DNA from 3 places in the Frigoribacterium sp. CF331 genome. Region 3 is predicted to be linked to each of the others. Evidence: predicted binding sites of a transcription regulator. Region 3 holds the regulator's gene; each other region holds the start of a gene.
The links. The regulator LexA, encoded in region 3, represses DNA repair genes until DNA is damaged. The targets are predictions, from matches to a motif close to TCGAACANNTGTTCGA.

Region 1: the regulator LexA is predicted to act here: its motif matches at 1,325-1,340, upstream of AC3CCI_RS11910 (Rv2578c family radical SAM protein).
Region 2: the regulator LexA is predicted to act here: its motif matches at 1,434-1,449, upstream of AC3CCI_RS13995 (DNA polymerase III subunit alpha).

The regions. Positions count from the first base shown of each region.
Region 1 covers NZ_CM173545.1:2,554,144-2,557,418, reverse strand. The annotation lists gene AC3CCI_RS11910 (Rv2578c family radical SAM protein) at 156-1,316, opposite strand; gene AC3CCI_RS11905 (malate:quinone oxidoreductase) at 1,422-2,846, opposite strand; gene AC3CCI_RS11900 (aspartate-semialdehyde dehydrogenase) at 3,032-3,275, opposite strand, start outside.
Region 2 covers NZ_CM173545.1:3,012,542-3,015,816, reverse strand. The annotation lists gene AC3CCI_RS14000 (FUSC family protein) at 46-1,356, opposite strand; gene AC3CCI_RS13995 (DNA polymerase III subunit alpha) at 1,489-3,275, shown strand, end outside.
Region 3 covers NZ_CM173545.1:310,198-313,472, reverse strand. The annotation lists gene hflX (GTPase HflX) at 1-883, shown strand, start outside; gene lexA (transcriptional repressor LexA) at 981-1,694, opposite strand; gene AC3CCI_RS01430 (hypothetical protein) at 1,968-2,336, shown strand; gene AC3CCI_RS01425 (histidinol-phosphate transaminase) at 2,430-3,275, shown strand, end outside.

The sequences.
Region 1 (3,275 bases), 1.1 Mb from region 3:
TGGAGAGATCATGGCAGAAGCCTGACCACGGGTGTACCCCGACATGTGGTGACATCGACGGGGTCATGCGGGTCGGAGCCGCCGTTTGTGCCCCGTTCGGTCGGGTCGGGGCACAGCTGGGGCGCGCCCGGCCGGACACCCCCCCTCGGATCGGGTCAGAACAACCGGGGCTGAGGGGACCGGGCACCGCCCGGGAGCTCGTGGGCGATCAGCGCGCGCGGAGCTCGTGACGACCCGGACTCGGCCGGCACGGCGTCGACCGCCGGACCACCGGCCCGGCCGTTCAGCCCCATCAACCGCAGCGATCGTGCGCTGTCGTCGAGGGCGGCCGAGCGCATCGACCCGGTGGACGGGTCGGCTCGCCCCTTCTCGAGGCCGTACTCGCGCAGCAGCGGCCGCATGCGGGCTGCCAACCACGAGCGGTAGCCCGTCGGGGCGTAGGTGCCTTGGGAGTAGAGCGAGCGGTACCTCGGGACGAGCTCGGGGTGCTCGCGTTCGAGCCAGGCGAACCACCACTCTCGGACGCCGGGCTTGAGGTGGAGTGCGCTGTACATGACGCTCGAGGCACCCGAGTCGCGCACGGCGGCGAACGCCGCGTGCAGGTGGTCGAGCCCGTCGGTAAGGTACGGCAGGACGGGCATCATGAACACGGAGCAGGACAGCCCGAGGTCGCGGGCCGCCGCGACGGTGGCCAGGCGGGCGGCGGTCGTCGGCGTGCCCGGCTCGACGGACTGCTGCAGGTCGTCGTCGTGGATCGCGATCGACATGGCCAGGTCGACGGGCACGTGCTCTGCGGCCTCGGCGAGCAGGGGCAGGTCGCGCCGCAGCAACGTGCCCTTGGTGAGAATGCTGAAGGGCGTGCCCGAGTCGGCCAGGGCGGCGATGATGCCGGGCATCAGGCGGTAGCGCCCCTCGGCCCGCTGGTACGGGTCGGTGTTCGTGCCGAGGGCCACCGGGTGGTGCTGCCACGTCGGTCGGTGCAGTTCGCGCGCGAGCACCTCGGCGACGTTCACCTTCACGACGATCTGCCGGTCGAAGTCGTCGCCGCCGTCGAGGTCGAGGTACTCGTGGGTGGGACGGGCGAAGCAGTAGACGCAGGCGTGACTGCACCCCCGGTACGGGTTGATGGTCCAACCGAACGGCAGGGCCGAGTCGCCACCCGGGACGCGGTTCAGAGCGCTCTTCGCGACCACCTCGTGGAAGGTCACCCCGGCGAACTCGGGCGTCGTGACCGAGGTGATGAGGTTGTTCAGGCGTGCCAGGCCGGGCAGGGCCGACGCCTTCTCGGTGTCGACCGCTTGCTCTGACCATCGCATGGCCCCATTCGAACACACGTTCGAACGGGGGTCAAGCCGGTCGGGGCCTGTCCTCGCCGCCGGGTCGCCCCGGGGGCGACGGCGGACGGAGGACGGGGAGGCGCGTCAGGCGTGGATGCCGAGGGCCTCGGCCGTCGCCCCGATGGTCGACGCCGCACGCCGCTCGTCGGACGACAGGTCGTCGCCGTAGGTCGGGATCATCGCGTTGAGACGGGGCTTCCAGGCCGCGATGCGGTCGGGGAAGCACCGCTCGAGCACGGTGAGCATGATCGGCACGGCGGTCGACGCACCGGGAGACGCGCCCAGGAGGCCGGCGATGGTGCCGTCGCCCGCCGTGATGACCTCGGTGCCGAACTGCAGCACCCCGCCCTTCTTCGCGTCCTTCTTGATGACCTGCACGCGCTGCCCGGCCGTGATGCGGTACCAGTCCTTCGGGTCGGCGTCGGGCATGAACTCCCGGAGCGACTCGAACTTGGCCTGCTTGCTCGCGGCGAGCTGGCCCACGAGGTACTTCACCAACGACAGGTTGGCGAGCCCGGCCCGGATCATCGGGTAGAGGTTGTGCGGGCGGATCGAGGCGAAGAGGTCGAGCAGCGAACCGTGCTTCAAGAACTTGGGGCTGAAGCCGGCGTAGGGCCCGAACATGAGGCTGGCCCGGCCGTCGACCACGCGCGTGTCGAGGTGGGGCACCGACATCGGCGGCGACCCCACGGCGGCCTTGCCGTAGACCTTCGCCTGGTGCTTGCCGACCACGGCGGGGTCGTCGCAGCGGAGGAACTCGCCGCTGACCGGGAACCCGCCGAAGCCCTTGATCTCGTCGATGCCGGACTTCTGCAGGAGGTGCAGGGCCCCGCCACCGGCACCGACGAACACGAACCGGGCGTCGACCGTCGTGGCGGTGCCCCCTGCGCGCAGGGCGACGCGCCAGGTGCCGTCGCGGAGCTTGGTGAGGTCGGTGACCCGGTGGTCGACCTCGAGGCCCGCCCCTTCGCCCTGCAGGTAGGCGAACAGGAGGCGCGTGAGAGAGCCGAAGTCGACGTCGGTGCCGGCCGCGATGCGGGTCGCGGCGATCGGTTGCCCCTCGGCACGCCCCGGGATGAGCACAGGCGCCCACGACTCGATGACCGACGAGTCGGTGCTGAACTCGAGCCCTTGGAACAACGGGTGCTCGCGCAGCGCGTCGTAACGCTTGCGGAGGTACTCGACGTTCTTCTCGCCCCAGACGAAGCTCATGTGCGGGGTCGAGTTGATGAAGGCGTCGGGCTGGGGCAGCGCGCCCTCGGCGACGAGGAACGACCAGAACTGGCGGGACACCTGGAACTGCTCGTTGACCTTGACGGCGCTCGAGGTGTCGATCGTGCCGTCGGCCCGCTCGGGCGTGTAGTTCAGCTCGCAGAGTGCCGAGTGCCCCGTGCCCGCGTTGTTCCAGGGGTTGCTCGACTCTAGGGCGACGTCGCCGAGGGCCTCGTAGATCTGGATCGTCCAGCTCGGCTCGAGCTGCTTGATCATGGCACCGAGGGTGGCACTCATGATGCCGCCCCCGATGAGGGCTACGTCGACGGGCTTCTTCGCATCGGTCACGGGGGTCAGTCTAGGCCCGGGCCCCGGGCGGGCCACGGGTGCCCGGCACGACGTGGCCCGATGGTGTCTCGACGTCGAGAGACCGGGGCCGGCGTCGGAGGCGGCCGGACCCGGCCGGACCCCACCGGAACGGCTCAGGCGACGGCGGCGCGCCTCGCGGCGACGAGCTCGGCGATCTGGACGGCGTTGAGAGCCGCGCCCTTCCGCAGGTTGTCGTTGCTGATGAAGAGCGCGAGCCCGCGGTGCCCGGGGACGCCCTCGTCGTGACGGATGCGACCGACGAAGCTCGGGTCGGCCCCGGCGGCCTGGAGCGGCGTCGGAACGTCGGTCAGCACGACCCCTGGCGCGCCGCGCAACAGCTCCTCGGCGCGCTCGACC
Region 2 (3,275 bases), 640 kb from region 3:
CCCGGTCAACCGTACTGCTCCCGGAGGTCGTGCGCCGTATCGGGGTCAGCGGGCGTCGTCGTCGGCGCGACCGGCGGGGGCGTCGTCGTCCTGCCCGGTGTCGTGCGGCGCGGTGTCGCGGGGGGCGCTCGCGTCGTCGACCGGCCCCGTGCTGTCGGTGCCGCCCACGCGGCCGCCGGTGCCGTCGTCGTCCGCCGCGCGCGCCTCCTCGGCGGCGTCGTCCTCGGGGCGGGGCGCGGTCGTGTCGTCGGGGTCGAGGGCGGCGACGACGCGTCCGAGCGAGACCGCGATCGAGACCCCGCCGCTCGTGGCGGTGGTCGGGCGGTCGCGATGGCGGTCGACCGCGTCCCAGAGGTCGGCGACGCGGCGGCGGGCGTCGGTGAACGCGTCGGCGTCGTCCGTGCCGTGGCGTCGGATGACGGTGGCGACGCCGTGAACGGCGTGGGCGACGTCGGGCGCGAGGTCGTCGGGCATGCCGATCTGGCGGCCGATGCGACGGCCGAGGATGCCCGAGACCTCGGCCACGTCCTGCAGGTGGAACGACACGCGCTCGTAGACGGCGAGGTCGGCGTACTCCTGGCCCAGGTCACGGCGCCGCAGCAGCCGGCGGGGGTTGAGGTGGCGGGACTCGTCGGCGTACCGGACGGCCTCGCGCACCCGACGCAGGGTGCTCGGCAGGACGCCGACGCGGCGTTCCCACTCGTCGTCCTCGAGCGGCCAGGTCGTCTCGAACACCCCGGCGATCTCGTCGGCCCGGTCGGCGAGCGAGTCCCGGACGCGGGCGAGGCGCTCCTCGGCGCGTGAGGCGTAGAGCGGCGGCACGAGCACCAGGTTGACCACGACGCCGACGACGACGCCGACGCCGACCTGCACGACGTAACCCAGCGAGTAGGCCTCGGCGTTCGAGCCGCCGAGCAGCAGGACGAACAGCCCGGCCGTCAGCACCCAGTCGCGACCGGCGCCGAGCCAGCGGATGCCGGCCACGAGGACGCCCACCCCGACGACGAGCGCGACGGCGAGGACGCCGGGCCGCCCCTCCTGCAGGGCGAAGACCGTGGTGGCGAGGACGATGCCGACGACGAGGCCGAGCAGCACCTGGAACCCCTGCCGCACCGAGCTCTTGATCGTCGGGTACATGGCGATGACGGCGCCGAGCGGGGCGTAGTAGGGGTACTCGGCCGCCACGCCCGGCACGTGCGGGGCGATCCAGTAGGCGAGTGCCGCGGCGAGCGCGGTCTTCACCGCGAGCAGGAGGCGCGGCTGGGCCAGCAGGACGCGGGTCCAGTGGGTGGCGGTGCGGGCGTCGCGACGCAGGGCGCCCCCTCGGCGGGGCGGGGCGGGGCGTCGATCAGGCATGCCCCGATGATGACAGGCGGCGGGACGGGACGGACGGGTGACGGGCACGACGGGTCGGCTCGGGCGACGTACACTGGTCGAACACCTGTTCGAACGACCCGGCCGGGGGTTCAGCAGCCCGAGGTACCGACCATGAGCTTCACCCACCTGCGCGTCGCGTCGGCGTTCAGCGCGCACCACGGCACGGCACACCCGAAGGCGCTCGTCGACGCCGCCGTCGCGGCGGGGGCCGACGCCGCGGCGATCACCGACCGGGACGGGCTGTACGGGGCGATCCGTCACATCGGAGCGTGCCGGACGGCGGGCGTCGACCCGATCGTCGGGGTGGAGCTGGGCTGTCGTGACGACCGCGAAGGGGGCGCGTCGGTCGATGGGGCCGACGGGCGCGACGGCTCGGGCGGGTCGGGCGCCGTCGACCGCATCGTGGTGCTGGCGCACGGGGCACGGGGTGGTGGCCCCGCGAAGGCCGGGTGGGCGGCGCTGTGCCGCCTGATCAGCGCGTCGCACGGGCGGGCCACCCGCAAGGCCAGCGGCAGTGCCAACAGCGTCGCGACGATCGCCCGGTCGCGGGTGCGGGGGTTCGTGCAGGGCGAGACCGAGCCCGCGGCGACCGTCCTGCTGGGGCCCGACTCCGACGTCGGGCGACTGGTTCAGGCCGGGCGGCACAGCGAGGCGGCGGCGTCCCTGTCGGACTGGGCGGCCGCGCTGCCGGGCGGGGTCGTGGTCGAGGTCGTCTGCCACCTGACCGAGCCGGGCGAGAGCCGCAGCATCCGGCACGCGGCGCGCATGCTCGAGCTCGCCGACCACGTCGGGGTGCCGGCCGTGCTGACGAACGCGGTGCGCTACCTCGACCCCGACGAGGCGGTCACGGCCGACGTGCTCGACTCGGCCGGTCACCTGGCCGCGCTCGGCTCGTTCCGGCCCCAGCCCAACGCCCAGGCGTACCTCAAGGGCCCCGGCGACATGCGCCGGCTGGCCCGTCTGGTGAGCGACGCCTCGTCGTTGCCGCGCAGCGCCGGCGACGAGATGCTCGCCGCGACCGAGCGACTGGCCGACCGGTGCCGGCTCGACCCCGCCGCCGACCTCGGCTGGGGCCGTCCCAAGGTGCCAGAACTCAGCGCGATCGGCATCGACGGCGACCCCGACCAGGCCCTGTTCCGACGGGCCGAGGCGGGCGTCACCGAGCGCTTCGGCGATGCCGACCGAGCCCTGCGCGACAAGGTCGAGGACAGGATGCGCTACGAGCTCGGCATCATCACCGGTTTCGGCTTCGCGGGGTACTTCCTCACCGTGGCCGACGTCTCGGCACTGATGCGCGACCTGCGGGTGCGCAACGCGGCGCGGGGGTCGGGTGCCGGCAGCCTGGTCACCTACCTGTTGCGCATCTCGAACGTCGACCCGATCGAGCACGACCTGCTGTTCGAGCGGTTCCTCGGCAACAAGCGCGAGACCCTGCCCGACATCGACATCGACGTCGAGTCGGCCAGGCGACACGAGGTCTACCGGGCCGTCTTCGACCGGTACGGCAGCAACCGGGTCACGCTCATGTCGATGCAGTCCACCTACCGGGGTCGCGGTGCCGTGCGCGACGCCGGCCTCGCCCTGGGGCTCGACGACGAGCAGATCGACCTCGTGGCCAAGAACGTCTGGCGGTCGAACGCCCGCGACCTGCGCACCGCGATGGCCGAGAAGCCCGAGCTGCGCGAGATCGCCGAGCTGGCCCGCAGCAACGACCAGATCGACCTGCTGGTCGACCTCAGCGAACGGCTCGACCGCCTGCCCCGGCACATCTCGATGCACCCGTGCGGGGTGATCCTCGGCGACTCCGACCTGCTCAGCACCACCCCCGTGCAGCCGAGCGGCATCGGCCTGCCGATGAGCCAGTTCGACAAGCACGACATGAACGACGCCGGCCTGCT
Region 3 (3,275 bases):
CGGTTGGGGTGAGTCGATGTCGCGACAGGCCGGTGGTCAGGTAGGAGGCGCGGGTGCCGGAATGGGCAGCCGCGGCCCCGGTGAGACCAAGATCGAGCTCGATCGGCGTCGCATCCACACGCGCATGGCCCGGCTGCGTCGGCAGATCAAGGAGATGAAGCCCGCGCGGGACGCCAAGCGGGCGAACCGTGACCGCAACGAGGTGCCCACCGTCGCCATCGCGGGCTACACCAACGCGGGCAAGTCGAGTCTGCTGAACCGTCTCACCAGTGCCGGCGTGCTCGTCGAGAACGCGCTGTTCGCCACCCTCGACGCGACGGTCCGCAAGAGCTCGACGGCCGACGGCCGCCCGTTCACCTACGCCGACACGGTCGGGTTCGTCCGCAACCTGCCGCACCAACTGGTCGAGGCGTTCCGGTCGACACTCGAAGAGGTCGAAGCGTCCGACGTCATCGTGCACGTCGTCGACGGGTCGCACCCCGACCCGGCCGCCCAGCTCGCCACCGTGCGTGACGTCATCGCCGAGGTCGACGGTCGGGACATCGCCGAGATCGTCGTCTTCAACAAGAGCGACCTCGTCGACGCCGACCAGCGTCTCGTGCTGCTCGGCCTCGAACCGACCGCGGTCTTCGTCTCGGCGCGGACGGGCGAGGGCGTGGACGAACTCCTCGCACGCATCGCGTCGGTCCTGCCCGAGCCCGAGATCGAGCTCGACCTGCTGGTGCCCTACGACCGCGGCGACGTGGTGTCACACCTGCACGACTCGGGTCGTGTCGTCAGCACCGACTACGAAGAGGACGGCACGCGGGTGCACGCCCGGGTCTACCCGAGCGACGTCGCCGGGCTGACGGAGTACGTCGCCCCGGCCACGGCGGTCCGCTGACGCCCAGCGGCCACGCCCCACACGACGTCGCGCCGGTCACCCTCGAGGGTGACCGGCGCGACGTCGTGTCGGGCGCAGACGGGGTGCCCCGTCGGCACTAGACCGAGCGCAGCACGGCGACGACCTTGCCCACGATCTGGGCATGGTCGCCGACGATGGGTTCGAAGGCGCTGTTGCGGGGGAGCAGCCAGGTGTGGCCGTCTCGCTGACGGAACACCTTGACGGTCGCCTCGTCGTCGAGCATGGCGGCGACGATGTCGCCGTTCTCGGCGTCCTGCTGCTGGCGGACGACGACCCAGTCGCCGTCGCAGATGGCCGCGTCGATCATCGAGTCGCCGACCACGCGCAGCATGAACAGCTCGCCCTTGCCCACGAGCTGACGCGGCAGGGGCATGACGTCCTCGATCTGCTGCTCGGCCGTGATGGGGATGCCGGCCGCGATGCGCCCGACCATGGGCACGTGCGCGGTGTCTCCGTCGTCGCTCGTCGTGAAGACGGTGGCCGGGGCGGGGGTCGGCGCCACGTCGTCCACGAGCACCTCGAGCGCGCGCGGTCGGTTCGGGTCGCGCCGGATGCGTCCGGCCAGTTCGAGCTGGTTGAGCTGGTGCGTCACGCTCGAGAGCGACCTCAAGCCGACGGCGTCCCCGATCTCGCGCATGCTCGGCGGGTAACCGCGGTGACCGATGCTCTCGGTGATGGCCGCGAGGATCGTCGACTGCTTGGCCGTCAACTCCTTGCGGGGGAGGAGACCGGATTCAGCCCGACGGGTCGCGTCGGGGGCCGCCTGCGGGGTGCGCTTCGGGTCGCTCATGGGTCTCCTGCCGTCGATGTCGGTGGTCCCTGTTTGACTCCTACCACCGATCGAAACCGTATCCGATCGGGCGGTGTCGACAAAACACATGTTCGAGTGTGTCGCGTCTTTCCCTCCCGATCGAGCCCGAGTACCGGGTCCAGATCCCGTCCCAGGGGTTGATCGCCGTCGAAATCGAATGTATGTTCGGAACACGTCTTCGTGTCCGGCATTCCCGGCCGAGTGCCGGGCACGAACTCGTCCCCTGTCTTCCCACGCTGAAAGGACCACCTCATGAGCGTCACCTCATCTCCCGCAGTTGTGTCCCCCGCCGACTCTCCCCGGGTCGTACGGTCGCGCCTCCGCATCACGCGGCGCGGTCGCGCGGTCGTCGCGGCGCTCGTGGCGGTCCCGGCGGTCGTCGTCGCCGGCGCGCTGGTGATCAACGGCGGCGGGGCGGTCGCGTCCGACACGACCGGCTCCTCCGACTTCCAGCACGTCACGGTCGACGGCGGTGAGACCCTGTGGCAGGTCGCCTCCGAGATCGCCCCGAGCTCGGACCCCCGCGACGTCATCGCCGACCTCGTCTCGCTCAACAACCTGCCCAGCGCCGAGGTCTCCGCCGGGCAGAGCCTCGCGGTGCCGACGCAGTACACCCGCTGACCCCGAGGTCCGGGCGGCAGGCCGTCGCCGCGACCGTGTGTTCCCCCGACCCGGGCGGGCTGGCACCGGACCGACCGCCCGTACGATGGTGGGGTGTCCTTCAGTCTCGACGACCTGCCCATCCGTGACGACCTGCGTGGTCTGACGCCCTACGGCGCCCCGCAGAAGAAGGTCCCGGTCGCCCTCAACGTCAACGAGAACACGCATCCCATCCCCGAGGACGTCGCCCGAGACATCGTCGAAGCGATGGCCCGAGCGGTGCTCGACGTGAACCGCTACCCCGACCGCGAGTTCACCACCCTGCGCGATTCCCTCGCCACGTACCTGGGGCACGGCTTGACCCGGGACAACATCTGGGCCGCGAACGGGTCGAACGAGGTCATCCAGCAGCTGCTCCAGGCCTTCGGCGGTCCGGGTCGCTCGGTGCTGGGCTTCCCGCCGACCTACTCCATGCACTCGATCATCACCGCGGGCACGGGCAGCCGGTGGGTCGAGGGTCGTCGAGACGAGGGCTTCGGCATCTCGCCCGAGACGGCCGTCGCCGAGATCGAGCGGACCCAGCCCGACATCGTCTTCTTCTGCGGTCCCAACAACCCCACCGGGACTCCGCTCGACCTGGCGACCATCGAGGCCGCCTACGAGGCCACCGACGGCATCGTCTTCGTGGACGAGGCCTACGCCGAGTTCATGCCGACCGGCCAGCCGACGGCCCTGACCCTCCTCGAGGGGCGTGAGCGACTCGTCGTCTCACGGACGATGAGCAAGGCCTTCGCCTTCGCCGGCGCCCGGGTGGGCTACCTGGCCGCGCACCCGGCGGTGACGGACGCGCTCCGTCTCGTGCGCCTCCCGTACCACCTGTCGTCCTTGACCCAGGCGGCGGCCGTGGCGGCTCTCTCGCACGCGTCCGAGATGCTGGCCATGGTGGACGACATCAAGACG